3 regions of the Streptomyces sp. NBC_00457 genome follow, and region 3 is predicted to be linked to each of the others. Evidence: riboswitches for the same ligand, from Rfam matches in the RefSeq annotation. Region 3 holds a riboswitch; each other region holds the start of a gene.
What was found. A riboswitch is a leader RNA that binds a small molecule or an ion and turns the genes downstream of it on or off. The one in region 3 is predicted to bind cobalamin.

Region 1 (10,558 bases), 3.3 Mb from region 3:
GAAGCCGTCGTCCTCGCGGAAGCCGTAGTTCCAGCCGGCGAAGACCCAGTCGGCGCGGGCGTCGAGGACGTTCTCCTTGGTGAGCTGGTCCTTCGACAGCCACGTCACCTTGTCGTAGCCGTCCTTCCACGGCACGCCGCCCAGGTCCCCCTTGTCGTCGGGCATCGCGAACCCGGCCATCCGGTCCTCAAGGCCGAGCGCGAGCATCAGCTCGGTGATGCCGACGTCGTTGGTGACGACCCGCTCCGGGACTTTGTCGTACGTCACCTTGCGCCCGCAGTTGGTGAGCGTGACGGACGACGCGGCCTTCGAGTCCGGCGAGGGCTCGACCTCGGCACCGCAGCCCGCGCTGAGCACGGCGAGGCAGACGGCGGCGGCGACAACTGGCTTACGCATGTGGGGAGTTCCTCAGTCGGACGGCGGGAGAAGGTCGAAGAGCAGCTGCACGGCACCGGTCTCCGGATGCCGTACGGGATGTGCGCGCACGCCGAACACCTCGGCGAGCAGGTCGGGGCGCAGGACGTCGTGCGGCGGCCCGGACGCGACGACCCGGCCCGCCGAGAGGACGTACAGCAGATCGCAGTGCGCGGCGGCCAGATTGAGGTCGTGCAGCGCGGCCAGCGCGGTCAGGCCGCTCGCCCGGACCAGGGACAGCACGTCCAACTGGTGGGCGATGTCGAGGTGGTTGGTCGGTTCGTCGAGGACCAGCACCTGGGGGCGCTGCGCCAACGCCCGCGCGATCAGCACGCGTTGCCGCTCGCCGCCGGACAGGGCCAGGAAGCCACGGGCGGCCAGATGCTCCACGCTGGTGGACCGCATCGCCTCCGCGCAGATCGCCCGGTCCTCCGCCGCCGTACGTCCCCGGTGCGGCAACCGCCCCATCCCGACCACCTCGGCGACGGTGAAGTCGAACTCCGACGACGACTCCTGCGGCAGCGCGGCCAGTCGCCGTGCGGTGGCACGAGGATCCAGCGTGTGTACGTCGTCCCCGTCCAGCCGTACGACCCCGGCCGCCGGCCGCAGCGCCCGGTACACGCACCTCAACAGCGTCGACTTTCCACTCCCGTTGGGCCCGACGAGCCCCACGAACGCCCCGCTGTCCACGCTGAGCTTGATCTCGTCGACGAGCCGCTTTCCGGCGGCCTCGACCGTCACGCCCTCCACATCGAGCCGCATCAGCGCCCCCCGAACGCATAGCCGCCGCGCCGCATCAGCAGCAGGAAGGCCGGGACGCCGACCACCGCCGTGATCACCCCGACCGGCAACTCCGCGGGCGCCAGCAGCAGCCGGGACAGCACATCCGCCCACACCAGCAGTACGGCCCCGGCGAGCGGCGCGACGGCCAGTACCCGCCGGTGATCGGCGCCCACCAGCATCCGTACGACATGAGGCACCATCAGCCCGACGAACCCGATGGCCCCGCTCACCGCGACTACCGTCCCGGTCACCGCCGCCGTGACGAGGAACAACTCCCGCCGCAGCCGCCCCGGTTGGACCCCCAGCGTCGCCGACGTCTCGTCCCCCATCGCCAGCGCGTTCAGGGCCTGAGCCCGCCACCGCAGCCACACCCACCCGGCGACGACGGTCACGGCGGCGATCGGCACCCGTGGCCACGTCGCCCCGCCCAGACTCCCCAGCAGCCACATCATCGCCGACCGGGCCGCCTCACCCCGGGCCGCGCCGAACACCATCACCGTGGTCAGCGCCTCGAAGCCGTACGCCAGCGCCGTCCCCGTCAGGATCAGCCGCAGCGGCGTCAGCCCGTGCGTCGCGGAACGCGCCACGGCGTACACGATCGCCATCGCCACCAGCGCCGAACAGAACGCCGACACCGACAGCGCCCACACCCCGAGCCCCGCGAACGCCCCGAGCAGGATGACCGCGTTGGCCCCCACGGCGGCACCGGACGAAATCCCCAGCACGAACGGATCGGCCAGCGCGTTACGCACCATCGCCTGCACAGCCACCCCGACGGTCGCGAGCCCCGCCCCCACGACGCCGGCCAGCACGACACGCGGCAGCCGGATCTCCCAGACGATGGTGTACGACGCCGCGTCCCCTGCGGGGATGGTTCCGCCGGTGAACCCGGCCCCGAGGAACCGGAGGACGTCACCCCAGCCGACGCCGGCGGCCCCCAGCCCGACACCGGCGACAAGGGAGACAAGGAGTATGACCGCAAGGGCGACAGCCAACAGCGGCACGGATATTCGGCCTGGGGAGAGGCGCACGCTCGGCGGTCCTTCGCCTCGGCTCGCAGTCCTCGGCGAGCGGTCAATGGGCTGGGCAACCGCCTGCGGGTAATCGGGCTTGCACGTCGGCCCCAGGGGCCCACGCACACACCGTTGCGGGTCAGCGCCGGACTCTCACCGGACTTCCCCCGCAGGAGGCTCGGGGAGACTAGCAGGCGCGGACGAAGGCCGCCCAGGCGGTGGCGCCGAGGAGGATGACGGGGCTGTCGGCGACTTTGCTGTCCCGGACCGGTACGACGCCGGGGACTCCGTCGGCGACCTCGACGCAGTCGCCGCCTTGCCCGTTGCTGTAGCTGCTCTTGCGCCAGTGGGCGTTGCTCAGGTCGTACTCGCGCATCGTCTGAAGTCCTCAGCCGCCGATTCGATCAGGGCCAGGGACGCCGACGGCGACAGTGCGGTGCCCCTGAGCAGATCGTATGTGCGCTGGGTGCGCTTCACCATGGCCGGGTCGTCGATGAGCGTCCCCGAATACTCCGTCTCTGTATAGGCGACCGGAGGCGCGTCCTCGAACTCCATGAGCTTCATGGACCCGCCCATCGATGCATGCGCTCCAGCCGCGAAAGGCACCACAGTCACCCACACCTTGCGCTCCCGCATCAGCCCTGCGATGTGCTCCAGTTGTTCGGCCATGGCTTCCGGCCCGCCCACCGGAGGGCGCAGCACCCCCTCATGCAGGATCACCCAATACTCCGGCCTTGTAGCGTCCTTGAGGATGTGCTGGCGCTCCAGGCGGGCCGTAACCTTCTCCTCCTCGTACTCGTCGGTGACGAACGGATTGGCCGCGATGGTGACCGCCCGTGCGTAGGCGGCGGTCTGCAACAGCCCCGGCACCACGGTGGGCGCGAACTCCGCAATCTTCGTTGCCGTCCGCTCCAGTTCCACGACGGCCGCAAAGTAATCGGCATAGCGTTTGTCGTCGATGAGCTTGCGCCACGCCCGCTCGAAAATACCGTCGGTTTGCAGCACCTCATCAATCCGCTGGGCGATATCCAGCTGCGGCTTTCGAATCGCCTGCTCGAACTGGCCGATATAGGCGCCCGAGACGAAGACGCGCGCCCCCAACTCGACCTGAGTGAGCCCCCTGTCCTCCCGGTGCCGCTTCAGTTCCGTGCCGAAGAACTCCCATGCCGCCTGACGTGAACCGTTGGCCACAGTTCAACCCCCTTGTGCTGCCCCGCACTTGTAGAGCACAGACTCCTGCCGAGTGTAGATGTGGTGCGCGATCCTTGAGATGCGAAGCGTAAAACCCGAAATGGGAGGGGAACCACGTGAAGGCACAGCACTCGGCGCTCTGCGTCGAAGAGGCGGAGGAAGCAGTGAAAGAATTGCGGGCAGCGTTGGAAAACGCAGGAATCATTCTGCCGTCCCTGCGGCTCGACCCGGCAAGTCTCGCGCGGGAGACCCCATGTCCGCTCGTCGAACCGGGCGGCTGTTCCGTCGAGGCCGCGCAGCGACTCGCGGCGGTCCTGCGATGAAGCCGCCGGTCGGGTCGTACGTGGTGGACACCCGCACTGGACGGGTCGGCCTCGTCATGGGGCACGAGGGTCCATACGTACAACTCAGACCGTACGGCGGCGGCAAGGAGTGGGACGCCGAGCCAAGCGTCGTACGGCATGCCACCCCCGCCGAGCGGCTCAGTGCCGCCACGGCCTATGCCAACGCACGCAGCCGTGGCGAGATCCCCTGAGGGGCCGCTCACCCAGGGTGGCCGGCGATATGCCGGCCACCCCCGAATTCCGGCTGAGCACTGGCCGGTGATGGCCCCCTGGGTGGATGTCCCCGTCGGGTGGGCACATGTCCCGGTCGGTAATGGGTGATTGTCACGGATATGCGGTGACGGTTGTCCGTAGAGGGTTTTCTAATGTCAGCCCTAGAGTCGCTTTCCGAACGAGGCTCCGAATCACCGGATGACGGGTCCCTCAGAGCGGAAAGGCGGCCGATGAAACGCGTGCACCGAACCGATGTGAAGGCGGAAATCGTAAGGGAACCGGGAGCGAAGGAAACGACGCACCGCAAACTGATCGACACCCCGGACGGCGCGGACCGCTTCGTCCTCACCGAGTTCGAGGTGTCGCCGAACGGGTCCACCCCGCCCCACTTCCACGACTGGGAGCACGAGATCTACGTGCTCGAAGGCTCCATGGGCCTGGTCCTGCCCGACCAGGGCCGCACCGAGCAGGTCGGGCCGGGCGAGGCCATCTTCATCCCCCGGGGCGAGCAGCACGGCTTCGTCACCGGCCCCGAGCAGACGTGCCGGTTCCTCGTGGTCGCCCCGTGCGAGCGGCCGCCGGTGCGCAACGTCTTCCTCTCCGAGGACCCCTACGAGTACACGCAGATGCCCGAGTACACCAGCCTCCTGGAGAACAAGTGACGACCACTCAGGACCTCGACACCCAGGCCGGCTCCCCCGCACCCGACGGCGACTCCTCGCGGGTCCACACCATCCTGACCGCCTACCTCCAGTCCAAGGCCGTGTTCACGGCCCTCGAGCTCGGGGTCTTCGAGACGCTGGAGAAGAACCCGCGCACCGTGGCCGAACTGGCCCGCGAACTGAACCTGCAGGAACGTCCCACCCGTGCCCTCCTCGTCGCCCTCAAGGGCCTGGACCTGGTGCGCGCCGAGAACGGCGGCTACTGCAACTCCGACGAGACGAGCCGCTATCTCGTCGCCGGGCGGCCCGAGTACATGGGCGGGTTCGCCGCGCACCAGAACTCCCACTTCGGCCACTTCTCCCGCCTCGACGAGGCCGTACGCACCAACACCTCCCTCAACCAGCGGGTCCTCAAGCAGGGTTACCGCGACCAGGGCGCCGCGGCCGGAGAGGGCCGCGAGGGCACCGGGCGGCTCATCCAGGCCATGCGGGTCAGCTCCCGGCTCCAGGCGGGCAAGCTGGCCGCCGCGGCCCCGCTGGCCGGCGTCGGCCGCGTCGTCGACCTGGGCTGCGGCTCGGGCGACTACTCGATCGCCCTCGCCTCGCACCACCCCGAGCTGCGCGTCACAGCCCTCGACTACCCCGCCGTGACCGACCTGGCCCGCGCCAACGTGCGCGAGGCAGGACTCGAGGACCGGATCGAGGTCAGGCCCGCCGACATCATGGAGGACGCCTGGCCCGAGACCGACGCGGTCCTCCTCTCCCACGTCCTCGACGGCTACGGTCCCGAGCGTGCCGCCCACCTGGTCAAGCGCATCCATGCCCATCTGCCCGACGGCGGACGGCTGTTGGTGCACTCCCACATGCCCGCCCTGGCCACCGGGCTCTTCCCGGCCATGTTCGGGCTGATCCTCCTGGTCAACACCGAGGAGGGCGAGGTCCGGGACGTGGACGAGATCCGCGCCTGGGTGGAGGGCGCCGGGTTCCGGGACATCGGCACCCGCAACGTGTCCCTGCTCTCCGGTCTGCTCACGGCAACCAAGTAGGACGCCACGATGACGGACACCCCGGTGCAGGCCTCGCCCCCCGCCGCGGCGTTGGCCCGCTACACGACCGCCCCCGACCCAGGCCCGTTGCTCGCCCTCAACTTCGGCTTCGCCAGGGCCAGAGCCCTCGGTACGGCCCTGGAACTGGGCGTGTTCACCGAGCTGGCCCGGGGCCCGCGCGGCACCGAGGACCTCGCCGGCGCACTCGGCTGCGACCCCCGGGCCCTGGGCGACCTGCTGGCCGCCCTCACCGAGTTCGGACTGCTCACCGGTGACGGGCGGGGACTGACCGAGCTGTCCCGTGCCTACCTCGTCGAGGGCGAGCCGACCTACCTGGGCGACCACTTCACCGAGGTGCTCGGCCAGTGGGACCGGTGGAGTGCGCTGACCTCGGTCACCCGCTCCGGCGACCGCTCCGGGGACTTCGGCGCCCCCGCCTCGCGCGGTCGTCACCCCGGACTGTTCGGCGGCGGTTTCCCGCTCGCCGTCCGGGTCGCCTTCGCGGCGGTCGAGGCCCTGGGGCTGCGCGGCGCGGGCCGGGTGCTGGACCTGGCCTGCGGGGGCGGCGAGTGGGGCATCGCCCTTGCCGCCGCCGATCCGCGGGCCGAGGTGACCGCGCACGACGATCCGGTGCTGCTCGGGTCGGCCCGGGCGCGGGCGGCGGAGTTCGGGGTGGCCGACAGGTTCCGGTTCGTGTCCGCCGACTTCGCCGCACCGCCGTTCGCCGACGCCGGCTTCGACACCGTGGTGCTGGCACACGCGGGCCGCTTCGCGGGGCCCACCGCCACGGCCCGGCTGGTGCGGGAGTGCGCCCGGCTGCTCCGCCCGGGCGGCACGCTGCTGCTGGCCGACGTCATGCGGCCGGAGCCCGGGCGGCCCGCGCTGAGCCGGCCGATGCTCGGGCTCAGCCTCCTGGTCAACACCGCGGACGGGGCCGTACTCGCGGCGGAGGACTACCGCGCCCTCATGGAAGACGCCGGTGTGACGGCGAAGGAATGCGTAACGCACGGGCTGGTGACGGCCCAGACAGGAGAAAGGCGGTAACCATGCGAGAAGTGGTCGTCACCGGGCTCGGCGTGATCAGCCCGGCGGGAATCGGGAAAGAAGCCTTCTGGGACACGGTCTCGGCGGGAAAAAGCGTCACGAAATCCCTTTCCGACATTACGAGCTCTCCCCTTTTCAAGTCCTTCGACTTCGCCTCCGACGCGATAGCCGAGGTCCCCGGATTCGAGGAGCAGATACCCTCGCTGCCGCCCGAAGTGCAACGCCTCGACCGGTATGTGCAGTTCGCGGTCGCGGCGGCCCTGCAGGCGATACGGGACGCGGGACTCCAGGACGGCGGCTACGACGCGGAACGGACCGGCATCTCGCTGTCCACGGCGATCTGCGGCACGCCCAAGATGGAGGAGGAGTTCCTCGCCGTCACCGACGAGGGCCGGAAGCCCATCGACCCGGCCAAGGCGGGCCGGGACCTGTATCTCGCGTCCATGTCGAACACGCCCGGGGCCGTCCTGTCGGCCCTGCTCGGCGCCCAGGGCCCCTGCGTGACCCTGTCCACGGGCTGCATCGGCGGCATCGACGCGGTCGGCCACGCCTTCGAGACGATCGCCCACGGTGACGCCGACGTCATGATCGCCGGCGCCAGCGAGGCCCCCATCACCCCGGTGACCGTGGCCTCCTTCGAGATCATCAACTGCCTCTCCCGCGCCCATCGGGACCACCCCGAGGCCGCCTCCCGCCCCTACGACGCGGACCGCGACGGCTTCGTCCTCGGCGAGGGCTGCGGTGTCGTCGTCCTGGAGGAGAAGGAGCACGCCCTGCGCCGCGGCGCCACCGCCTACCTCGAGATCAGCGGCTTCTCGCACACGTCCAACGCCATCCACATGACCGACCTGCTGTCCGACGGCGAGGACCTGACCCGGGCCATGCGCCAGGCCATCGACGTGTCCGGGGTGGCGCCCGGCGCGATCGACCACGTCAGCTCGCACGGCAGCTCCACCCGGCAGAACGACACCTGCGAGACCAGCGCGCTCAAGCTGGCACTGGGCGAGCGCGCACGGGAGATCCCGGTGAACTCGGCGAAGTCCATGCTCGGTCACGCCCTGGCCGCCGCCAGCGCCATGGAGATCGTGCTGTGCGCCCTGGCCGGCCGGCACTCCTTCGTGCACCCCACGGCCAACTACGAGACGCCCGATCCCACGTGCGACCTCGACTATGTGCCGGGCACGGGCCGTCCCTGGGACGGTGAGGTCATCCTCAAGGACGCCAGCGGCTTCGCGGGCCTGCACGCGGCGATGGTCGCGCGGACCGTGCGGGACGGGGGCCGGTCATGAGCATCGTCATCACCGGCACCGGTGCCGTCACCCCGGCGGGCGACGGCGTCGAACCCCTGTGGAACAGCGCCCGCGCGGGCACCTCGCACCTCGCCACCATCGACCGCTTCGACGCCGGGGACTACGCCTGCCCCGTCGCCGGCCAGGCCGACTTCGACGCCGACGCCGAGCTGCCCTCCCGCTTCGTCAAGCGCACCGACCGTTTCACCCACCTCGCCGTGCACACCGTCCGCCGGGCTCTCGCGGACGCCGGGGTCGCCGTCGGCACCGACGTGAGCCCGGAGCGCACCGGCGTCATGGTCGGCAACATCCTCGGCGGCTGGGAGTTCGCCGAGCGCGAGCTGCGCAAGCTGTGGATCGACGGCCCGCGCGCGGTCAGCCCGTACCAGGCGACCGCCTGGTTCCCGGCGGCGCCGCAGGGCAACATCTGCATCGACCAGGGCATCAAGGGCCCGGCCCGCACCTTCGTCGCCGACCGGGCCAGCGGCGCATACGCGCTGATCGGAGCTGCCGAGACCCTGCTGCGAGGCCGGGCCGACGTCGTCCTCGCGGGCGGTGTCGAGGCCCCGCTGTCGCCGTACGGCTGGCTGTGCCTGGAAACCAGCGGGCTGGTCGCCAAGGCCCGCGGCTCCCTCGCCCCGCACGAGCTGTACCGGCCCTTCGACGCCGGGCACGGCGGCAGTGTCTTCGCCGAGGGCTCGGTGTTCCTGGTGATGGAGCGCCGCGAGCACGCCGAGCGGCGCGGGGCACGCATCCTCGGCGAACTCGCCGGCTGGGGCGTCAGCACCGACGGCTACATGCCGTACTACACGGTCGAACCGACCGGCCAGGTGCTGGGCCGGGCCATGCGCACCGCCGCCGAGCGCGCCGGGATCTCCGGTGGTGACCTGGGCGCCGTCTTCGCACACGGCTCCGGCATCCCCTTCGAGGACGTCACCGAGGGCTACGGCCTGCAGGAGGCGTTCGGGCAGAGCGCCGCACACGTGCCCGTCACCGCGCCCAAGTCGGGCTTCGGGCATCTGCTCGGCGCGGCCGCCCCCGCCGACGTGGCGCTCGCCCTGCGGGCCATGGCGGCGGGCTCGGTGCCGCCCACAGTGAACCTCGACCGGCAGGCGCCGGGCATCGAGCTGGACATCGTGCGGGGCGAGGCGCGGCCGGCCCCTCGGTGGGAGCACACGCTGGTCGTGTCCCGAGGCCTGGGAGGTGTGAACGCATGTCTCCTACTGAGGCGTTGATCGCGGAAGCCCTGCTGAACACCCCCGCGACGGTACGCGGGATCGGCATCGACGTCGTGGACGTCCAGCGCCTGCGGGCCATGCTCGAACGCCGTGGACGGCCGCTGTACGACCGGCTGTTCACGCCCGCCGAACTGGCCCTGTGCGAGGGCGGCTCGCCGCACCACCGCGCCCGCCGACTGGCCGGCCGGATCGCCGCCAAGGAGGCCGTCCGCAAGACCCTCGGCGCGCACGGGCAGGGGTGCGGCTGGCTGGACGTCGAGATCGGCCGGGCGGAGTCCGGGCAGCCGCTGCCGCGGGTGTCCGGGCGGGCCGAGGAAGCCTTTCGGCAGGCCTCGTTCACCGGACTGCACCTGAGCATCACGCACGAGGCGGGGCTCGCCCTGGCGATCGCCCTCGCCGTCTAGACGAACCGGACCACCCCGACCACGAGACGGAGGACGTAGGAGTCATGGACGTACAAGAGCAGGTGTTCGCCGTGCTGCGCGGCGTCGGCTTCGACGGGGACGAACTGGAGGCCGGCAAGCGGCTGGCCGAGGACCTCGACATCGACTCGACCGAGCTGGTGGAGATCGTCGTCGCCCTGGAGCAGCACTTCGACATCGCCATCGACGCGGACGCCGAGGGCGGCTTCACCACCGCCGGCGACCTGGTGGGCTGCGTCGGACGGCTGCTGTCCGCCGGCACCGCCGCGCGGAGGTGACGGGATGCCGCGGATCGAGAACAGCATCGTGATCGGAGCCGACCCCCGGCTCGTCTTCGACGTCACCAACGACATCGCCCGCTGGTCGGAGATCTTCGACGAGTACAGCGACGCCAAGGTCCTCTCCGAGGAACGCGAGGGCCGCTGGACGGAGATCGTGTTCGAGCTGACCAACGAGGAGGGGGCGAGCTGGCGCTCCTGGCGGATCCTGGACCACCGGGAGCTCGTCGCGGTCGCCGAACGCCGCGACCCGCTCTACCCGTTCGGCTACATGCACCTGCGGTGGAGCTACCAGGCGGTCCCGGAGGGGACGCGGATGACCTGGGTCCAGGACTTCGAGCTCGACGAGAAGTTCGACGTCCCGCTCGCGACCGTCCTGGAGCGGATGAACACCCACACGCGGCAGAACCAGGCCGGGATCAAGAAGAAGATCGAGTCGGGGGCCGTGGGGCCGTGACCCGACCCCCGTCCTCGCCGCGTATCGCCGTCACCGGGTCCATCGCCATGGACCACCTCATGTCCTTCCCGGGCCGTTTCGCCGAGCAGCTCGTCGCAGACCGGCTGCACAGCGTCTCCCTGTCGTTCCTCTCCGACCGGCTGGAGATACGGCGCGGCGGCGTC
Region 2 (10,558 bases), 1.3 Mb from region 3:
TGCCGGTGACGCCGGCCTCGGTCAGCGCGTCCATCACCCGTTGCCAGAAGCTCTCAGGGTTCGCCGAGGCCCAGTCGCGCACGGCGTCCGCGGATTCGAGGCCCCAGAAATCCGGGTGGTAGAAGGTGATGATGTCGGTTGCGAACCGCGGTGTCATACGGCACCTCCGCGCGCGTTGTAGACGACGACGCCATCGGCGTCGACCGCATCCCGATAGTTCCGGAACACGGCCAGCGCCTCGTCCCGGAGCACATCCCGTACGACTTCGATGCCGCGGGCCTCGAACTGCTCCGCCCAGTCCGCGCCGAGCGGGCCTTCGTCGAACGTGGTGATCTCCTCCAGCTCCGGGCCCTCGCCGGCGACCACGAGGCCGCGCACCCCGGACCACATCGTCGCGCCGTAACACTGCACGCACGGACGCCAGTTCACGACCAGCTCGTGCGTCGGCATGCCCGGGCCGCCGAGGTCCCAGCCGCCGGTCGCCCGCTGGGCGAGACCCAGCGCTACGACCTCGGCGTGCGCGCTCGACACCCCGGAGGCGAGCACGACGTTCACACCCACGGAGACGATCCGGCCGGTGTCCCGCTCGGCGACGACTGCCGCGAACGGGCCGCCGTTGCCCTCGCGCCAGTTGCGCTCGGCGAGGCGGTGCACGAGGCGCATCCGGTCGTCGCGGCCGGGGATGACGGAGGGCACGTCGGCCAGCTCGTCGTCGATCCAAGCCGGCAGGGCCACACGGTATTCCTTCGCGATGTGGATCATGATCCAACTCCCATCAGTGCAAGACGCTCGGCCACGGCGTGGGCGGCCCGCACCGCGGTCACCGTGCCTGTCAGCGTGACGTTGGCGGCCATCGCCGTCGGGATCACCCCGTTGCCGGCGAGGTACAGGTTGTCGAAGCCCCAGACCCTGCCGTCCGGGTCGCACACGCTGGTGCCGTCGTCGGCGGTGCCGGACCGGACGGTGCCGGTCAGGTGCAGGGACGAGCCCGGCGGGAGCAGCGCGCGTTCCGTGTGCGGATCGAACGGGCCGAACTCCTCGGCGAGCGCCCCGACTTCGGCCAGTGCCCGTCGTATCAGCGCACGGTCGGCGTCGGAGTAGCCGAACGCGATGCCGATGCGCGGCATACCGGCGAGGTCGGTCTCGGTGTCGGAGAACACCAGCCGGTTCTCGGGGCGGGACTCGACGGGGACGTACAGCGAGAGGCCTACGGAATGCGCGAGAGGGCGGCCGTTGTCGTCGACGTACGTCCGGTTCATGATCTGTCCGTGGAACGGCTGTACCGTGCCGTTCTGCGGCAGCCAGAGGGAGTCCGTGCAGAACTCGCCGGTGCGCGGCAGGGGCAGGGCCTCCAGGTCGAGGCCGAATCGGTCGAGGTCGAGCAGCACGCGGGCGGTGACGAAGGCGTGCTCGTTGAGGTGGCGGCCGAGCGCGTCGGGCCGTATGCCCGAGGCGAACAGCAGCTGCGGGGTGCGCAGCGCGTCGGCGCACACCACCACGGCGTCCGCCCGGAGTTCGGACTCGGCGCCGTCGGCGACCCGACGCAGCCGGGCGCCGGTGACCCGGCCGTCCGACACGACGAGGGATGTCACGAGGGTACGGGTGACCAGGGTGAAGGCCGGGTCGCCGCTGGTCGCGAGCGGAGGGAAGACCGTCCCGGGAGCGGTGCGCGGCAGGGGGCCCGATGCGGACGCGGTGACGGCCATGGGCATCGGCTGCGGGCCGCGGTCGTCCGGTCCCGTCCCGTCGTAGCGTCGACGCAGTACGTCGAGTACCAGTCGGCCGACCTCCGTCGGACCGATCGGGGAGGGGGTCACCGCGAGCACCCGGCGCGCGGTGTCCAGATCCGCCGCCCAGCGTGCCGGGTCGCCGAAGTCGAACACCTCGTCGCCCGCGGGCCACGGTGTCGCGGCGGTCCAGTGCACGCCCATGCCGCCCGCGTTCCAGGCGAGCGCCGTCGCGGGCATCGCCTCGGCGTCCTCGCCGAAGGCGAGCGCGTGGAACATGCCTGGCGGCAGATCAGTGAGGCTGCCGGCCACGTCGCGCACCACTTCGGCGCCCGTGTACATGCCCTGGATGCCGGTGGTGACCTGTTCGTTGTAGCGCGACCACAGCACCGGGTCGTCCACGTCGTGCAGATGACGGCCGGGGACCTCGCCGATCGCGGTACCGCCGTCGACCATCGTGATGCGCAGCGCCGGATCGGTGTCGCGCAGCAGTCGGGCCACGACGGATCCCATGATGCCGCTGCCGACGACGAGGACGTCGGTGCGCGGGGTGGGGGTCAAGGAATGCTCCTGTCTTGCACAAGGGGCTGTGTGAGGGGGCGTACGCGATCACGCGCGGGGGATCAGCGGGCCGAACAGCTCGGTGTCCATGCGGTCGAGCGCCAGCTTGACGGCGCCGATCAGCGGGGCGTCGCGGCCCAGGCCGGTGGCGCGCAGTTCGACCGCGGGGGTCCGGGCACGGCGCAGCGCCTCGCGCACCCGGGGCAGCAGCACATCGGCCGCGTCCTCCAGACCCCCGCCGAGCACGATCAGCGAGGGTGCGATCGTCCACGACAGGGTGGTGAGGATCGAGGCGATGTTCCTCACGAACTCGTCGACCTCCGCGAGCGCGGTGGCGTCGCCGGAGCGAGCCGCGTCGAACCGGCGGAGTGCGACGCCACGTTGGGCCGGCTCCGGTGAGGTCAGCCCGGCGACGGGGTGGTTCTCGACCGAGCCGGTCGGCATCGACACCGCTTCGACGATTTCACCGGCGGCGCCGTCGAGACCGCGGTGTACGGCTCCTCGGATGAGGATGCCGAGACCGGTGCGGTTCCCGAGCACCGCCCAGACGACGTTGTCGTGGTCGTCGGCCACACCGCGCCAACGCTCCGCGAGGGCTCCGAGGTTGGAGTCGTTGTCGGCGAACCAGGGCACAGGTATGCGGCGCGCGAGTTCATCGGGCAGGTGCACGCCTTCCCAGCGCGTCGTGTGCACCAGGCGCCGTACGACTCCGTCGTCGTCGATGGCACCGCCGGCCGCGACCGCACCGGCCCGCAGCCGGTCCGCCGAGCCGCCCGCGTCGTCGAGCGCCGCCCGCACCAGAGCCGCGGCGTCGTCGAGGGTGACCTGCGGATCCTGGTAGGCGCGCAGCGGTCGGTGCGCGCGGCCGAGGACACGGCCGCGTACATCGGCGACCGCCGCCGACGCGTCCGAGGTGGTGATGCGCACCGCGGCCAACAGGGCCTGCTCGGCCCGCAGTTCGTACCGCCGGGCGGGGCGCCCGGCACCGCCGCTCGTCGGAACCCGGTCCAGCTCGGTCACCCAGCCCGCCTCGACGAGCGAGTCGAGGATCAGCTCGATGGTGCGGCGGGAGAGCCCGGCCTGCTCGGCGAGCGCGGTCAATGTCGTCGGCTCGGCCGACACCGCCAACGCGCGCAGGATGACGGAGGTGTTGACCCGTCGTACGGCGCTCTGGTTCAGGCCGTTCATGCCGGTCGTCGGCGCGGACCGCGTCACCGCATGCCCGTTCCGGAGATGCCCTGCACGAAGTAGCGCTGCAGGAACAGGAAGAGGACGAGCACGGGCAGCATCACGACGATCGCGCCGGCCAGCATCAGGCCGTAGTCGGTGACGTGTGCCGCGGCCTGACTGGTGGCGGCGAGGCCCACCGGCAGCGTGTAACTGGACATGCTCTGGGCGACGATGAGCGGCCAGATGAAGTTGTTCCACGAGGTGAGGAACGACATGATCGTGATCGTCGCGACCGCGGGGCCGGCCAGCGGCAGGAAGATCCGGAAGAAGATCCGGAACTCGCCCGCGCCGTCGATCCGCGCCGCTTCGAGGAGCTCGTCGGGAACCGACATCGCGTACTGCCGCATGATGAACACCGACAGCGGCAGCGCCATGCCGGGCAGGGCGATACCGGCGAGGGTGTCCGCCAGGCCCAGGTCGACGGTGATCACGAACTGCGGGACGAACACCGCGGTGAGCGGCACCATCAGCGCCGCCATGACCGCGCCGAACGCGATCCGCTTGCCCGCGAAGTCGAGCTTGGCGAGCGCGTAGCCGGCAGCCGAGGCCGTCACGATGTTGCCGGCCACCACGAGGGCCGCGACCACGATGCTGTTGACCATGAACCGGCCGAAGCCTTCGGTGCTGAACAGCCGTACGAAGTTGTCGAAGGTGACGTCGGTGGGGAGCCAGGCGCCGGGGTCGGAGCGGATCTCGTCGAGACTGCGCAGCGAGCCGCTGATCACCCAGAGGAACGGCAGCATCGTGAGCAGCGCGCACAGCACCAGCGCGCCGTACAGCAGCGGTCGGGAGACGGACCGGCGGCGCACGGCGATCCGGCCGGTGGTCAGGTGGGCGTCTTCGAACGCGGCGACGGCGGTCATGTGCGGGACCTCAGCAGTCGGAACTGGACGAGACTCACCACGGCCACGAGCACGAGCATCACGAAGGACGCGGCGGACGACATCCCCAACTCGCCCGCCCCGAACTGGTGGTAGGTGTACAGCGCCACGGACTCGGTGGAACCGAGCGGGCCGCCGTCCGTGAGCAGATACGGCTCGTCGAACACCTGGAGAAAGAAGACGGTCAGCAGCACCGAGACCAGAAGGATGGTGGGCAGCAGCAGTGGCAGGGTGATGTGCCTCAACTGCCGCCACCGGCCCGCCCCGTCGAGGGCGGCGGCCTCGTACACGTCTCGGGGAATCGCCTGCAGACCGGCGAGGAACAGCACCATCGCGATGCCGAAGTTGCGCCAGATGCCCAGCAGGATGACCACGGGCATGGCCAGGTTCGGGTCGTCCAGCCAGTTCGGTCCGGCGAAGCCGACGGCGCCGAGCACCTTGTTGACGGTGCCGCCGTCGTTGAAGGCGTACTGCCAGATCAGGGCGACCGCCACGACGTTGGTGACGACCGGTGCGAAGAAGACCGTGCGGAACATCCCGCGCAGTCGCCGGATGCCGGAATTCAGCGCCAGGGCCAGCGCGAACCCGGTCCCCATGGTCAGCGGCACGCCGACGGCCACGAAGACGGCGGTGTTCACGAGGTCCCGCAGGAAACTCTGGTCCCGGAACAGCCGGAGATAGTTCTCGAGGCCCGTGAAGTCGACCGCGAACGGATGCCGCAGATCCGTGCCCCGCAGATCGGTGAGGCTGAACCCGAGCGCGGCGACGGTGGGGATCGCCGTGTAGAGCAGGAACACGACGGTGAACGGTGCCAGGAACAGCCAGGCGACAGCCGTTCGCCGGGCGCCGCCGCCCCGGCGGCGGCGCACGTTGACGATGCCGGTGGTCATCTTGACGGTGTTGGTCGTCATCCGCGGATCACTCCGCACCGGTGCCGACGCTCTCGGCGTACGCCTGGACGTTCGCTGCGGCCTTCTCCGCGCTCTCCGTGCCCTTGGCCACGGCCTCGATCTCCTTGCCCAGCCGGGTCGCGACCTGCTGCCAGGTGGTCACCTGGGGGAACGCCCGGGTGTTCTTCATCTGCGTGAAGAAGGCGTCCAGCAGCGGCTGGTCCGCGATGGCCGGGTCGTCCCAGGCGGAGATGACGGCCGGCAGCGAGCTGTATGCCTTGTACTGCGCGACCTGGGTGCTCGGCTCCGCGAGGTGGCGGACGAACTTCCAGGACGCGTCCGCGTTGTCGCTGTCGGCGAGTACGCCCCAACTGCCTCCGGCGGAGAAGGAGGCGCCGCTGGAGTCCCCGGCCGGCAGGGGCGCGGTGGCGACATGGGACGCCGTCCAGCCGTCCTTGCCCGCGGCCTTGTCGAGCTGGCCGATGACCCAAGGTCCCGTGATCATCGAAGCGGTCTTGCCGGAGGTGAAGTACGGCTGGGCGTCCAGGAAGGTGGGCGTGCTGGTGTCGGCGGCGCCCGAGGTGAAGAACGACGCGTTGTACTTGATCGCCTCGGCCATTTCCGGTGTGTCCAGGGTCCACTTGCCGTCGGATGAGAACAGCGAGCCGCCGGCCTGCCAGGCGTACATCGCGACGTCCTGGCCGTTGAAGATGTCCCAGCCGATGTCGGCTGCGAGGCCACGTCCGGCGCCGGCGTCCTGCATCGCCTTCAGGAAGGGAACCGTGTCCTTCCACGTCGTCGGCGCCTTCACGCCCGCCTTGTCGGCGAGGTCGGAGCGGTAGACGAGCGCGTAGGTGTAGGCGTACCAGGGGACCGTATAGGCCACGTTCTTGACGACACCCGCGTCCCAGAGACTCTTGAAGAAGGTGCCCTTGTCGACGAGTCCGTCCGGCACGGGCTGCAGGATCGACGGATCGAGGAACTGCGCCTGCGACTCGGGGAAGAACTGGGCGACATCGGGTCCCTTGCCCGCCGCGACCGCCGACTGGAGCTTGGTGTAGTACTCGCCGTTCGGGATCAGCGTGAAATTGACCTTGACGTCGGGGTTGTCGGCCTTGAAGGGCTCGATGACCTTCTCGAGCACATCGGCGTCGCCCTGGGCGGCCCAGACATCGACGCTGCCGGTGGCCGGAGAGTCGTCGACGGGCTCGGCGGTGCCCGTCGCGGCGGTGTCACCGCCGCGCCCGCAGCCCGCAAGGGCGAAGGTGCAGATGAGCGCTATACCGGCGGTCAGCCGTAGGGCGCCGCGGCGCAGGGAATGTGGCACGCGGGGGCTCCTGTCTCCTGAAGGCACTGAGGGCAGAGGTGCGATTCCAGGAAGGTATGGAGCGCGCATTTCGGCCAAGTGGCGCACCCGTCACGAATAATTTCGGAACTTGTAGCGAAATCCATTCGTCCCGATATGTGCAATCACCTCTGCTGCGGGGTCGTGTGCTGAATCCGGCCGGGGCGCACGGGGCGCCCCGGCCGGTGGGGAGGCAGGTGGTCAGGGTGTCGGCAGTTCGGCGCGGACCGTGTAGGCCGCGGCGACCAGGTTCTCCAGTGAGGAACGGGTCTCCGGCCAGGCGCGGGTCTTCAGGCCGCAGTCGGGGTTGACCCACAGCCGGTCGGCGGGGATCGCCTTCAGGGCGGTGCGCAGGAGTTCGGCCGCCTCCTCGGCGCTCGGCACGCGCGGGGAGTGGATGTCGTACACGCCGGGTCCGGCCTCGCGCGGATAGCCGTGGCCGGCGAGTTCACGGGCGACCTGCATATGGGAGCGGGCCGCCTCCAGGCTGATGACGTCCGCGTCGAGGTCGTCGATGGCCTGGACGATGTCGCCGAACTCGGCGTAGCACATGTGGGTGTGGATCTGGGTGTCCGGACGCACTCCGCTGGTGGTGAGGCGGAACGCCTCCGTGGCCCAGGCCAGGTAGGCGGGGTGGTCGGCGGCGCGCAGCGGCAGCGTTTCGCGCAGGGCCGGTTCGTCGACCTGGATCACCGAAGTTCCGGCCGTCTCAAGGTCGTTCACCTCGTCGCGCAGCGCCAGCGCGACCTGCCGGGCCGTCTCGCCGAGCGGCTGGTCGTCGCGGACGAAGGACCAGGCGAGCATGGTGACCGGGCCGGTGAGCATGCCCTTGACGGGGCGCGAGGTGAGGGACTGGGCATACGTCGTCCAGCGCACCGTCATCGGCTCGGGACGGGAGATGTCGCCGGCCAGGATCGGCGGGCGGACGTAGCGGGTGCCGTAGGACTGGACCCAGCCGTGCTGGGTGGCGAGGTAGCCGGTGAGCTGCTCGGCGAAGTACTGGACCATGTCGCCCCGTTCGGGCTCACCGTGCACCAGGACGTCCAGGCCGGTCTTCTCCTGGAAGGAGATCACCTCCTGGATCTCCGCCCTGATCCGGTCCTCGTAGCCGGCCGTGTCGATCCGGCCCGCCTTCAAGTCCGCCCGCGCCGCGCGCAGTTCGCCGGTCTGCGGGAACGAGCCGATGGTGGTGGTCGGCAGCGGCGGCAGGCCGAGGTGGGCGCGCTGGGCGGCGGCCCGCTCGGCGTACGGCTGGGAGCGGCGGGCGTCGGCGGCGGTGACGTCCGTGGCGCGGGCCCGTACGGCCGGGTCGCGGGTGATGGGGGAGTTGGCGCGGGAGGCCAGGTCGGCGCGGTTGGCGGCGAGTTCGGCGGTGATCGCGTCGGTGCCGCGGGCGAGGCCCTTGGCGAGGGTGACGATCTCGGCGGTCTTCTGCCGGGCGAAGGCGAGCCAGCGCAGGATCTGCGGCTCGATGTCCCGCTCGGCCGCCGTGTCGAGGGGGACGTGCAGCAGGGAGCAGGAGGCCGCGACGTCGACCCGGTCGGCCAGGCCCAGAAGGGTGCCGAGCGTGGTGAGCGACGCCGACAGGTCGTTGACCCAGATGTTGCGGCCGTCGACGACACCGGCGACCAGCTGCTTGCCGGGCAGCCCGCCGACCGCGGCGAGGGCGTCCAGATTGGCGGCGGCGGCGTCGGTGAAGTCCAGCGCGAGTCCGTCGACGGGGGCTTTGGCCAGCACCGGCAGTGCGTCGCCGAGCCGGTCGAAGTACGAGGCGATCAGCAGCCTCGGCCGGTCGGTGAGGGCGCCGAGCTCCCGGTACGCCCGCTCGGCGGCGTTCAGTTCGGCCGGGGTGCGGTCCTGGACGAGGGCGGGCTCGTCCAGCTGCACCCACTCGGCGCCGGCGGCGCGCAGGTCGGCGAGGACCTCGGCGTACACCGGGAGCAGCCGGTCGAGGAGGGTGATCGGGTCGAAGTCGGCGGCCACGCCGGGGGCGGGCTTGGCGAGCAGGAGGTAGGTGACGGGGCCGACCAGGACCGGACGCGCCGTCAGGCCCAGGGCGAGGGCTTCCTTCAGTTCGGTGACCTGCTTGGCGGAGTCCGCGGTGAACACCGTGTCCGGGCCCAACTCCGGCACCAGATAGTGGTAGTTGGTGTCGAACCACTTCGTCATCTCCAGCGGCGCCACGTCCTGGGTGCCGCGCGCCATGGCGAAGTAGCCGTCCAGGGCGTCCGCTTCGACGGCGGCGCGGTGCCGCTCGGGGATCGCGCCGACCATGACGGTGGTGTCGAGGACGTGGTCGTAGTACGAGAAGTCACCGGTCGGCACCTCGTGGATGCCGGCGCCGGACAGTTGCCGCCAGTTGCCGCTGCGCAGTTCGGCGGCGGTGGCGCGGAGGGCGTCGGCGGTGACGCGGCCCTTCCAGTAGCCCTCGATCGCCTTCTTCAGTTCCCGGCGCGGGCCCTGGCGGGGGTAGCCGTACACGGTGGCCCGTGCTGCCGCGGCTGCGGGCTTGCTTGTCACGGAGATCTCCTTCGCGAGATGAATCCCAGAGATCCCGGAGACGGGACGAGAACGCGAAGGGTGACCGACCGGACGGCAACGGCCACTGGCCGTCCGCTCGGTGGTACGCCGACCCGCCCTCGAGGTCACCGGGATGTCCGCGCACGAGTGGTTCGCACACGGGCAGTTGGCAGGTCTTCGGACTCACGGGCACGTCTCGTCGTCGTACGAGAGACATCTACTGGCCGTCGCTTCCCAGGCCCGTTTCACGGACCCAGTGCGTATGACGGCGGTCGTTCCCGTTCACCGCTGCGGGGCAGTCCCGGAATTTCACCGGGTTCCCTCTTGCGACGCATCCCGCCTGGCGGACGGGGCGAACCAGCTGCGTCGGCCAGCTTAACCCGCGGGAGGAAGTGGCTGCTCGAACCACACAACCTTGCCCGTGCTCACCCGAGTTGCCCCCCAGCGCTCTGACAGCTGGTCGACCAGGAACAGCCCGCGTCCGCCCTCGTCGCTCAGGCGGGCGTGGCGCATCCTCGGTACCACGGGGGAGTCGTCGCCGACCTCGCAGCGGAGCACGTCCGTGCACAGGAGCCGCAGGGTGATCGGGCGGGAGGCGAAGCGCACGGCGTTGGCGACCACCTCGCTGACCATCAGCTCGGTGGACTCCAGGAGGTCGTCGAGGCCCCAGCCGTGCAGGGTCCTGCGGGTCAGCCGGCGGGCCTGGCGGGCGGTCTGCGGGCGCGGAGCCATGTACCAGTAGGCGACGGTCTCCGGCAGGATGCCCTCGAACCGGGCCGCGAGCAGCGCGATGTCGTCGTCGCGGCCACCGGAGCCCAGGGTGCCGAGGGCCTGGTCGCACAGGCCTTCCAGGGTCGGCGGCGCGGATCCTGAACCAGTCGCGCGCAGCCGGGCGCACAGCCGCTCCACGCCGGTCATGACGTCCGAGTCGCGGGACTCGACCAGGCCGTCGGTGTACAGCAGCAGCGTCGCCCCGGTCGGCGCGTGGGTCTCGACGGACTCGAATCCGCCGCTGCCGACACCGATCGGCGCTCCGGGCGGGACGTCCAGCACCTCCACGCCGCCGTCGGGACGCAGCAGCACCGGCGGCAGATGTCCGGCGCTGGAGACGATCAGCCGGTGCAGTACGGGGTCGTACAACGCGTACAGACAGGTCGCGGTGTGCTCGCTGCCCAGGCGTCCCGCCTGCTCGTCGAGGTGGTGCAGCACCTCGTCCGGGGGCAGATCGAGCCCGGCCAGGGTCTGCACGCTGGTCCGCAGCTGGCCCATGATCGCGGCCGAGGTCATGGAGTGGCCCATCACATCGCCGATCACCAGGGCCACGCGGTTGCCGGGCAGCGGGATCGCGTCGTACCAGTCCCCGCCGACCTGCGCGGTCCGCGAGGCCGGCAGATAGCGGCTCGC
Region 3 (10,558 bases):
GCATCGACTTCCACCCCACCGACCGCCGGGTCCTGCTGGGCCACCACTTCGCCGCGATCGCGGGCGCCGGCCCGCTGGTCGGGCCGGTCCTCGCGGCGCAGATGGGCTATCTGCCGGGCACGATCTGGATCATCGTCGGCGTCATCTTCGCGGGCGCGGTCCAGGACATGGTGGTGCTGTTCTTCTCCACGCGGCGGGACGGCAGGTCGCTGGGACAGATGGCGCGGGAGGAGATCGGCCCGTTCGGCGGCGCGGCGGCGCTGCTCGCCGCCTTCGCCATCATGATCATCCTGCTCGGGGTGCTGGCGCTGGTCATCGTCAACGCCCTCGCGCAGTCCCCGTGGGGCACCTTCTCCATCGCGATGACGATCCCGATCGCGCTGCTGATGGGCTTCTACCTGCGCGTACTGCGCCCCGGCCGGGTCGCCGAGGTCTCCCTCATCGGCGTCGCGCTGCTGCTCTTCGCACTGGTCTCGGGCCGCTGGGTCGCCGAGTCGTCGTGGGCCGACACCTTCACCCTCGCGCCCTCCACGCTGGTCATCTGGCTGGTGGCGTACGGCTTCATCGCCTCGATCCTGCCGGTGTGGATGCTGCTCGCGCCGCGCGACTACCTGTCCACGTTCATGAAGATCGGCACGATCCTGCTCCTCGCGCTCGGCGTCGTGATCGCGCTGCCGACGCTGAAGATGCCGGCGGTCACGGACTTCGCCTCGCGCGGTGACGGGCCGGTGTTCGCGGGCTCACTCTTCCCCTTCGTCTTCATCACGATCGCCTGCGGTGCCCTGTCCGGCTTCCACTCGCTCATCTCGTCCGGTACGACGCCGAAGATGATCCAGAAGGAGACGCAGGTCCGGATGATCGGCTACGGCTCCATGCTGATGGAGTCGTCGGTCGCGATCATGGCGCTGGTGGCGGCGAGCATCATCGACCCGGGCCTGTACTTCGCGATGAACGCGCCGTCCGGCGTCATCGGCACGACGGTGGAGAACGCCTCGCAGGTGGTGGGCAGTTGGGGCTACCAGATCACCCCCGCCGAACTCGCCAAGGCGGCCCAGGACGTGGAGGAGTCGACGCTGCTGTCCCGCACCGGCGGCGCACCCACGCTCGCCGTCGGGGTCTCGCAGATCTTCTCCGAGGTGACCGGCGGAAGCCTCAAGGCCTTCTGGTATCACTTCGCGATCATGTTCGAGGCGCTGTTCATCCTGACCGCGCTGGACGCCGGCACCCGCGTGGGCCGCTTCATGCTCCAGGACACCCTCGGCAACATCTACCGGCCGTTCAAGAACGTCAGCTGGAAGCCCGGCCTGATCATCACCAGCGCCATCGTGTGCGGGCTGTGGGGCTACTTCCTTTGGGTCGGCGTCCATGAACCCCTCGGCGGAATCAACCAGCTCTTCCCGATCTTCGGCATCTCCAACCAGTTGCTGGCCGCCGTCGCCCTGGCCGTCTGCACGACCCTGCTGGTGAAGTCGGGGCGTCTCAAGTGGGCCTGGATCACCGGCGTTCCGCTCGTCTGGGACGCGACGGTCACCCTGACCGCCAGCTGGCAGAAGGTGTTCTCCTCCGATCCGAAGGTCGGCTTCTTCAAGCAGCGCCAGGTGTTCCAGGACGCCATCGACCGGGGCGAGGTGCTGGCGCCCGCCAAGTCGATGGACGACATGCGCACCGTGGTCACCAACTCCACGGTGGACGGCGTCCTCACCGGGATCCTGGCGCTCCTGATCGTCGTCGTGATCGTCGACGCGACCCGCGTCTGCGTCCGGCACGTCCGCCGCCCGGCCCTGTCCACGCTGAGCGAGGCACCGTACGTCGAGTCCAAGATCGTCGCCCCGGCCGGGCTGATCCCGACCCGGGAGGAGAAGGAGGAGGAGCGCGATGCGGTCGGCAGTGGCACGGGCTCTTAGGGGCGTGCGCTGGTACGTGCGGGAGCTGACCGACGAGTCGGCGTACGACCGTTATGTCGCGCACGTACGGAAAGACCACCCTCAGGCCGAGGTGCCGTCCCGGCGTGACTTCGAGCGGATGCGCACGGACCGGCAGGAGGAGGACCCGCGCCAGGGCTTCCGCTGCTGCTGAACACGCCTGGTGAGCCCCCGAATGAGGATGCCCGGTGAGGATCGCGCCCGGAATGCGGACGAGGCCTTCCGCTTTCGCGACACCGTGACCTAGATTGCCTGCGCGTTACACAGGTGATCAGTGAGGGGACGGAGCCGGCGGATGTCACAAACATCGGAAGTGAACAGAGGGACGGTGACACCCGCCAGGGTCGTCATCGCGCTCTGCCTATTCGCGCCCTTCGTGGCGATGCTGTGGGTGGGTTCGTACGCGAAGGAAGACCCGGCCTTCATCGGCATCCCGTTCTTCTACTGGTACCAGATGGCCTGGGTGGTCCTCTCCACCGTGCTGACGATGGTCGCGTACAAGCTGTGGCAGCGTGACCAGCGGGCACGCAAGGGGGGTGCCGGAAAGTGAAGGACGGCGTGAACGGCGTCGCACTCGCCGTCTTCATCCTCTTCTTCGTGGCCGTCACGGTCATGGGCTTCTTGGCCTCGCGCTGGCGCAGGGCCGCGAACGACCAGACCCTGGACGAATGGGGCCTGGGCGGGCGCTCGTTCGGCACCTGGATCACCTGGTTCCTGCTCGGCGGCGACCTGTATACGGCGTACACCTTCGTCGCCGTACCGGCGGCGATCTACGCGGCGGGCGCGGCCGGCTTCTTCGCGGTGCCCTACACGATCCTCATCTACCCGATGATGTTCGTCTTCCTGCCGCGGCTGTGGTCGGTCTCGCACAAGCACGGCTACGTCACCACGTCGGACTTCGTCCGGGGCCGCTACGACTCCAAGGGGCTGTCACTGGCGGTCGCCGTCACCGGCATCCTCGCCACGATGCCGTACATCGCGCTCCAACTGGTCGGCATCCAGGCCGTCCTTGACGTGATGGGCGTCGGCGGCGGCGAGGACACCAACTGGTTCATCAAGGACCTGCCGCTGCTGATCGCCTTCGGCGTGCTGGCCGCGTACACGTACTCCTCGGGTCTGCGGGCGCCTGCGCTGATCGCGTTCGTGAAGGACGCGCTGATCTACATCGTCATCGCGGTCGCGGTCATCTACATCCCGATCAAGCTGGGCGGGTTCGACGACATCTTCGCCAAGGCGAGCGCCGCGTTCAGCCAGACCAACCCGGCGACGGGCGCGCCACGCGGTGCGACGGTCCCGGGCGACGCGACCCAGTGGACGTACGCCACCCTGGCCCTCGGCTCGGCGCTCGCGCTGTTCATGTACCCGCACTCGGTGACGGCCGTGCTCTCCAGCCGCAGCCGTGACGTCATCCGCCGCAACTCCACGATCCTGCCGCTGTACTCGCTGATGCTGGGCCTGCTCGGTCTGCTCGGCTTCATGGCGATCGCGGCCGGAATCAAGGTGGAGAACGGCCAGTTGGCGATCCCGCAGCTGTTCGAGACCATGTTCCCCGACTGGTTCGCGGGCGTGGCCTTCGCGGCGATCGGCATCGGCGCGCTGGTGCCGGCGGCGATCATGTCCATCGCGGCGGCCAACCTCTTCACCCGCAACATCTACAAGGACTTCATCAAGCCGGACGCCACACCGGCGCAGGAGACCAAGGTCTCCAAGCTGGTGTCCCTGCTGGTGAAGGTGGGCGCACTGGTCTTCGTCCTGACCATGGACAAGACGGTGGCGATCAACTTCCAACTGCTGGGCGGCATCTGGATCCTCCAGACCTTCCCGGCCCTGGTCGGCGGCCTCTTCACCCGCTGGTTCCACCGCTGGGCCCTGCTCGCCGGCTGGGCGGTCGGCATGATCTACGGCACGGTCGCCGCGTACGGCGTCGCCTCCCCGACCCAGGACCACTTCGGCGGCTCCAACAAGGAGATCCCCGGCATCGGCGAGATCGGCTACATCGGCCTCACGGCGTTCGTCCTGAACGTGCTGGTGACGGTCGTCCTCACCTTCGCCCTCAAGGCGATGAAGGCCCCCGAGGGCGTGGACGAGACAAGCCCGGAGGACTACACAGGCGAGGCGGGCGACCCGGGAGTCAAGACGGAACTGCCGCCGGCTACGGCGGCTGCAGCGCCCCATTAGGGGCGCGGGGCTGTATCGATTTGCGGCTCCGCCGCGTGGGCGCGACCAGCCACGACGAACCCGCAGCGGGCCGCCGAAATCAAGCACCACGGCGGCCCGCTCTTCATGCACACTCACCCGCATGGACATAGTGATCCGGCGCGTAGAACCCACCGAATACGGAACCCTCGGCGACATCACAGCCCAGGCCTACCTCCAGGACGGCCTCCTGACCTTCGGCGAGAGCGACTGGTACCTCGGTGAGCTGAAGGACGTGGCGAAGCGCGCCGCCGCGGCCGACGTTCTCGTAGCCACACAGGGCGACCAACTCCTCGGCGGAGTCACCTTCGTCCCCTCCCCCGGCCCCATGGCCGAACTCGCCCGCCCCGGAGAGGCGGAGATCCGCATGCTGGCCGTGGCCCGGGCGGCCCGCGGAAGGGGCGCCGGAGAGGCCCTCGTCCGCGCGTGCGTCGAGCGGGCGAAAGCGACGGACGGCTGCACCGGCATGGTCCTGTCGACCCAGCCCTCGATGCACGCAGCCCACCGCATCTACGAACGTCTCGGCTTCACCCGAGCCCCGGAACGCGACTGGAACCCGATCCCGGAGCAGCCCGAGTTCACTCTCCTCACTTATCAGTTGACGCTCTGAAGCCGACCGCGACACAACATGTAGGGGTGTCACCGGAGCCGGGCACAAGATGTATGCTCATGCTCGCTGTCGCCGCAGGGGAATCCGGTGCGAATCCGGAACTGTCCCGCAACGGTGTACTCATGCGTGTTCATACACGTATGGGAGTCAGTCCGAGGACCTGCCGACAGCGCGCCCGGCCACCCGGCCGGTGCGCCCGACGTCCGGGCCTCGTGGAATGGGCCGGTGGGCGCGACGCCATGTGCGCTCGTGTGCTGCCCCCTGCCCTCCGCAAGGCCCCGTGCCGAGCGAGGGAGAGCCCCACGTGACCATCGCGCCAGCCGAACCGGCCTCAGCGATCCAGGACACCGACGGTCCGGGAACCGCACTGCTGCGGACCCTGACCGAGCTGACCGCCGACCTCCCCGACGCCGACCCCGGCCGGGTCGCCGCCGCCGCGCTGCGCGGCAGGTCGGCCCGGGCGGACGAGTCGGAGTTGCGCGAGCTGGCCACCGAGGCCGCGGCCGGCCTCATCTCGGAGGACCCCGTGTACTCCCGGCTGGCCGCCCGTCTCCTGACGATCGGCATCGCCGCCGAGGCGGCCTCGCAGGGTGTCACGTCGTTCTCCGAGTCGGTCGCCGTCGGCCATCGCGAGGGCCTCATCGCCGACCGCACCGCCGAGTTCGTACGGCTGCACACGGCCCGCCTGGACCACCTGATCGACCCTGCGGCCGACGACCGCTTCGGCTACTTCGGCCTGCGCACCCTGCACAGCCGCTACCTCCTCCGGCACCCCATCACCCGCAAGGTGATCGAGACGCCCCAGCACTTCATGCTCCGGGTCGCCGCAGGTCTGGCCGAAGACGACACCGCCCGCTCCGTCGACGAAGTCGCCGCGCTCTACGGGCTGATGAGCCGCCTCGACTACCTCCCCTCCTCCCCCACCCTCTTCAACTCCGGCACCCGGCACCCCCAGATGTCGTCCTGCTACCTCCTCGACTCACCCAAGGACGAGCTGGACTCCATCTACGACCGCTACCACCAGGTGGCCCGCCTCTCGAAGCACGCCGGCGGCATCGGCATCGCCTACTCCCGCATCCGCGCCCGCGGTTCACTGATCCGCGGCACGAACGGGCACTCCAACGGCATCGTCCCGTTCCTGAAGACCCTGGACGCCTCGGTCGCCGCCGTGAACCAGGGCGGCCGGCGCAAGGGCGCGGCGGCGGTGTACCTGGAGACCTGGCACTCCGACATCGAGGAGTTCCTGGAGCTGCGCGACAACACCGGTGAGGACGCCCGCCGTACGCACAATCTGAACCTGGCGCACTGGGTCCCGGACGAGTTCATGCGCCGGGTCAACGCGGACGGCGTGTGGTCCCTCTTCTCCCCCGCCGACGTGCCCGAACTGACCGACCTGTGGGGCGAGGAGTTCGACGCCGCGTATCAGAAGGCGGAGGCCGCGGGGCTCGCGCGCAAGACCATCCCGGCCCGTGATCTGTACGGCCGCATGATGCGCACCCTCGCGCAGACCGGCAACGGCTGGATGACCTTCAAGGACGCCGCCAACCGCACCGCCAACCAGACCGCCGAGCCCGGCCATGTCGTCCACTCCTCCAACCTCTGCACGGAGATCCTGGAGGTCACGGACGACGATGAGACGGCGGTGTGCAACCTGGGGTCGGTCAACCTCGGCGCGTTCGTGAACGACGGGGACATCGACTGGGAGCGGCTGGACGAGGCCGTCCGCACCGCCGTCACCTTCCTCGACCGCGTCGTCGACATCAACTTCTACCCGACCGAGCAGGCGGGCCGGTCCAACGCCAAGTGGCGTCCCGTGGGCCTCGGCGCGATGGGCCTCCAGGACGTCTTCTTCAAGCTGCGCCTGCCCTTCGACTCACCCGAGGCCAAGGCCCTCTCCACCCGCATCGCCGAGCGCATCATGCTGGCTTCGTACGAGGCCTCCGCCGACCTCGCCGAGCGCAACGGCCCCCTCCCCGCCTGGCAGAAGACCCGTACCGCCAAGGGTGTCCTGCACCCCGACCACTACGACGTCGAGCTGACCTGGCCCGAGCGCTGGGCGGCCCTGCGCGAACGCATCGCCGAAGTCGGCCTGCGCAACTCGCTGCTCCTGGCCATCGCGCCCACCGCCACCATCGCGTCCATCGCCGGTGTGTACGAGTGCATCGAGCCGCAGGTCTCCAACCTCTTCAAGCGCGAGACCCTGTCCGGCGAGTTCCTCCAGGTCAACTCGTACCTGGTGAACGAACTCAAGGCACTCGGCGTCTGGGACGCCCGCACCCGCGAGGCGCTGCGCGAGGCGAACGGCTCGGTGCAGGACTTCGCCTGGATCCCCGAGGACGTACGGCGGCTCTACCGCACGGCGTGGGAGATCCCGCAGCGCGGACTGATCGACATGGCCGCCGCCAGAACCCCCTTCCTGGACCAGTCCCAGTCCCTGAACCTCTTCCTGGAGACGCCGACCATCGGAAAGCTCTCCTCGATGTACGCGTACGCCTGGAAGTCCGGGCTGAAGACGACGTACTACCTGCGCTCCCGCCCGGCGACCCGCATCGCCCGCGCGGCACAGGCGACGCTCCCCGTCCAGCAGGTGACCTCTGAAGACGCCGTCGCCTGCTCCCTGGAAAACCCCGAGTCCTGCGAGGCCTGCCAGTAATGACCACCCGTAACCAGCATCTCCTCGACCCGGGCTTCGAGCTGACCCTGCGCCCCATGCGCTACCCCGACTTCTACGAGCGCTACCGGGACGCCATCAAGAACACCTGGACCGTGGAGGAGGTCGACCTCCACTCGGACGTCACCGACCTCGCCAAGCTCACGCCCGACGAACAGCACCTGATCGGCCGACTCGTCGCCTTCTTCGCGACGGGTGACTCGATCGTCGCCAACAACCTGGTGCTGACGCTCTACAAGCACATCAACTCCCCCGAGGCGCGCCTGTATCTCTCAAGGCAGCTCTTCGAGGAGGCCGTCCACGTCCAGTTCTATCTGACGCTGCTGGACACCTACCTCCCCGATCCGGAGGACCGGGCCGCCGCGTTCGACGCCGTGGAGAACATCCCGTCCATCCGCGAGAAGGCCGGGTTCTGCTTCAAGTGGATCAACGAGGTCGAGAAGCTGGACCGCCTGGAGACGCAGGCCGACCGGCGCCGCTTCCTGCTCAACCTCATCTGCTTCGCGGCGTGCATCGAGGGCCTGTTCTTCTACGGGGCCTTCGCGTACGTCTACTGGTTCCGCAGCCGGGGTCTGCTGCACGGCCTGGCGACCGGCACCAACTGGGTGTTCCGCGACGAGACGATGCACATGTCCTTCGCGTTCGACGTGGTCGACACGGTCCGCAAGGAGGAGCCGGAGCTCTTCGACGACCAGCTCGAGCAGCAGGTCACCGACATGCTGAGGGAGGCCGTCGAGGCCGAGCTGCAGTTCGCGCGCGACCTGTGTGGTGACGGCCTCCCGGGGATGAACACGGAATCGATGCGGCAGTACCTGGAGTGCGTCGCCGACCAGCGACTCAGTCGCCTCGGTTTCGCTCCGGTGTACGGCTCCGAGAACCCCTTCTCCTTCATGGAGTTGCAGGGGGTTCAGGAACTCACCAACTTCTTCGAGCGGCGTCCTTCGGCGTACCAGGTGGCGGTGGAGGGCACCGTCGACCTGGACGAGGACTTCTGAGTCTTCCGTTCCGCCTCCCTCAGTTGTCGGTCGATCCGGCGGTCGTGGAGCGCCCCCACGATCGCCGGACCGCCGAGGAGGGAGAAGAGAATCACGAGGGCCATGAGTTCGAGGAATGTGTTCATGCGGTAAGTCTCGTACTGGCATGACACTCCTGACAGTGGCAGGACTGTCATGCACCCTCGAATTACTGCCACGGCGGTGGCACACTGGCAGCATGCTGAAGAACGTGGCCGTCGCCCTGCTCGACGGAGTTCACCCCTTCGAACTCGGTGTGGTCTGTGAGGTCTTCGGCCTCGACCGCAGCGACGAGGGGCTGCCGGTGTACGACTTCGCGGTCGTCTCGGCGGAAGGACCCGCGCTGCGCACCCATGTCCCCGGGTTCACGGTCTCCACGCCGTACGGGCTCGAGCGGCTCGACGAGGCGGATCTGATCGCCGTACCGGCGGGAAGCGACTACATCGGCCGGGACTATCCGGACGAGCTGCTCGACGCCCTGGTCAGGGCCACGGACCGGGGCGCCCGGGTGCTCAGCGTCTGCTCCGGCGTCTTCGTCCTCGGTGCCGCCGGGCTGCTCGACGGGCGGCGGTGCGCGGTGCACTGGCGGCAGGCGGACGAATTGGCCCGGCGCTTCCCGCGCGCGATCATCGAGCCCGATGTGCTGTACGTCGACGAGGACCCGGTGATCACCTCGGCGGGCACGGCCGCCGGCATCGACGCCTGTCTGCACATCGTGCGCAAGGACGAGGGGCCGGAGGTCGCCAACGCCATCGCCCGGCGCATGGTCGTACCGCCGCACCGGGACGGCGGGCAGGCCCAGTTCATCGAGCGACCGCTGCCCCGGTCGCAGTGCGACACGGTCGGTGAGGTACTGGTGTGGATGGAGGAGCATCTCGACGAGGAGGTCACCGTCGAGCAGCTCGCCGCGCGGGCGCACATGTCGCCGCGCACCTTCGCCCGCCGCTTCCAGCAGGAGACCGGCACGACTCCCTACCGCTGGATCCTGCGCCAGCGCGTGCTGCTCGCCCAGCGGTTGCTGGAGGCGACGGACGAGACGGTGGACGCGATCGCGGCCCGCACCGGGTTCGGTACCGCGGCCGCGCTGCGCCATCAGTTCGTACGGTCGGTCGGGACCACCCCGCAGGCCTACCGGCGGACATTCCGGGGCCCCGAAGCGGCCTGACGCATCACCTCGCCACGGGCCTCAGCAGCAGTCGCTGCGGGCGCAGCGTGATGCCCACCCGCGTGCCGTCGTCGGAGCCCCGCACTTGCTCGAAGCGGTACTTGGTGGCCAGTGCCGCCGTGACCAGCGTCAGCTGGGCCATCGAGAAGTGGTCGCTGGGGCACTTGCGGTTGCCGACGCTGAAGGGGCTCATGGCGTACTTCGGCACTTCCTTGACCCGCTCGGGCAGCCAGCGGTCCGGGTCGAACTCCAGGTTGTGCCCATACGAGAGCGGATCGCGCTGGATCGCGTACGGGCTGTACACGATGTCGGCCCCGGCCGGAATGCGGTAGCCACCGAGTTCCGTGTCGGTCACCGCCCGTCGCGTCAATATCCATACGGCTGGGCGCAAACGCATGGCTTCGACGACGACATTGTTGGTGTGCCTGAGCTTACGGACGTCGTCGAATGCGACGGGCCGGCCGCCGGTCACGGATTCGACCTCCGCCTTCACCTTGTCCGCGTGTTCGGGTTGTTCCGCGAGCATGTGCAGCAGCCACATGATCGTGGACGCCACTGTTTCGCTGCCGGGGGTGAGTATCGCGACGACCTGGTCGTGGATCTCCTGTTCCCCGATGGGGTCGCCATTGTCGTCCTTCGCCTCCAGCAACGCCGTGAGCAAATCGTCCGGCCTTTGACCAGATGCCCGGCGTTCGGCGACGATCTCGTCGACCAGGAGATGCAAATCGGCCAGCGCCCGGTTGAATTTGCGGTTGGGCGGCAGAGGCAGCCGGTAGAGCGGTCCCAGCGGGACGACCATCCTCCGGTACATCCCACGGAACACGGTGGCGAGCGCGACACACAGCCGCTCCGCCCGCTCGTCCATGTAATCGCCACGCAGCAGACAGCGGGCGGCGATCCGCACCGCGATCCGGAAGGACTCGGACGTGCAGTCGATGGTCTCGCCGGGCTGCCAGCGCTCGGTCAGCCCATGCGCCTCCT

Region 1: it holds a riboswitch for cobalamin, as region 3 does, so the genes downstream of both, OG828_RS33095 (FecCD family ABC transporter permease) here and OG828_RS17635 (ribonucleoside-diphosphate reductase subunit alpha) in region 3, are expected to answer to the same signal.
Region 2: it holds a riboswitch for cobalamin, as region 3 does, so the genes downstream of both, metE (5-methyltetrahydropteroyltriglutamate--homocysteine S-methyltransferase) here and OG828_RS17635 (ribonucleoside-diphosphate reductase subunit alpha) in region 3, are expected to answer to the same signal.

What each region holds. Positions count from the first base shown of each region.
Region 1 covers NZ_CP107905.1:7,272,843-7,283,400, forward strand. Annotated here, with positions in the region: gene OG828_RS33085 (ABC transporter substrate-binding protein) at 1-396, opposite strand, end outside; gene OG828_RS33090 (ABC transporter ATP-binding protein) at 409-1,176, opposite strand; gene OG828_RS33095 (FecCD family ABC transporter permease) at 1,176-2,228, opposite strand; cobalamin riboswitch at 2,276-2,417, opposite strand; gene OG828_RS33100 (DUF397 domain-containing protein) at 2,398-2,586, opposite strand; gene OG828_RS33105 (helix-turn-helix domain-containing protein) at 2,568-3,401, opposite strand; gene OG828_RS33110 (hypothetical protein) at 3,518-3,724, shown strand; gene OG828_RS33115 (hypothetical protein) at 3,721-3,936, shown strand; gene OG828_RS33120 (cupin domain-containing protein) at 4,189-4,620, shown strand; gene OG828_RS33125 (methyltransferase) at 4,617-5,666, shown strand; gene OG828_RS33130 (class I SAM-dependent methyltransferase) at 5,676-6,710, shown strand; gene OG828_RS33135 (beta-ketoacyl-[acyl-carrier-protein] synthase family protein) at 6,713-7,999, shown strand; gene OG828_RS33140 (beta-ketoacyl-[acyl-carrier-protein] synthase family protein) at 7,996-9,234, shown strand; gene acpS (holo-ACP synthase) at 9,213-9,641, shown strand; gene OG828_RS33150 (acyl carrier protein) at 9,686-9,937, shown strand; gene OG828_RS33155 (SRPBCC family protein) at 9,942-10,394, shown strand; gene OG828_RS33160 (carbohydrate kinase family protein) at 10,442-10,558, shown strand, end outside.
Region 2 covers NZ_CP107905.1:2,577,856-2,588,413, reverse strand. Annotated here, with positions in the region: gene OG828_RS11865 (sugar phosphate isomerase/epimerase family protein) at 1-157, opposite strand, end outside; gene OG828_RS11860 (nucleoside deaminase) at 154-762, opposite strand; gene OG828_RS11855 (GMC oxidoreductase) at 759-2,288, opposite strand; gene OG828_RS11850 (ROK family transcriptional regulator) at 2,337-3,476, opposite strand; gene OG828_RS11845 (carbohydrate ABC transporter permease) at 3,500-4,381, opposite strand; gene OG828_RS11840 (carbohydrate ABC transporter permease) at 4,378-5,310, opposite strand; gene OG828_RS11835 (extracellular solute-binding protein) at 5,318-6,616, opposite strand; gene metE (5-methyltetrahydropteroyltriglutamate--homocysteine S-methyltransferase) at 6,836-9,154, opposite strand; cobalamin riboswitch at 9,306-9,531, opposite strand; gene OG828_RS11825 (SpoIIE family protein phosphatase) at 9,530-10,558, opposite strand, start outside.
Region 3 covers NZ_CP107905.1:3,923,288-3,933,845, forward strand. Annotated here, with positions in the region: gene OG828_RS17610 (carbon starvation CstA family protein) at 1-1,904, shown strand, start outside; gene OG828_RS17615 (YbdD/YjiX family protein) at 1,876-2,076, shown strand; gene OG828_RS17620 (DUF3311 domain-containing protein) at 2,218-2,472, shown strand; gene mctP (monocarboxylate uptake permease MctP) at 2,469-4,100, shown strand; gene OG828_RS17630 (GNAT family N-acetyltransferase) at 4,222-4,728, shown strand; cobalamin riboswitch at 4,782-4,910, shown strand; gene OG828_RS17635 (ribonucleoside-diphosphate reductase subunit alpha) at 5,033-7,381, shown strand; gene OG828_RS17640 (ribonucleotide-diphosphate reductase subunit beta) at 7,381-8,394, shown strand; gene OG828_RS17645 (GlxA family transcriptional regulator) at 8,612-9,577, shown strand; gene OG828_RS17650 (bifunctional albaflavenone monooxygenase/terpene synthase) at 9,582-10,558, opposite strand, start outside.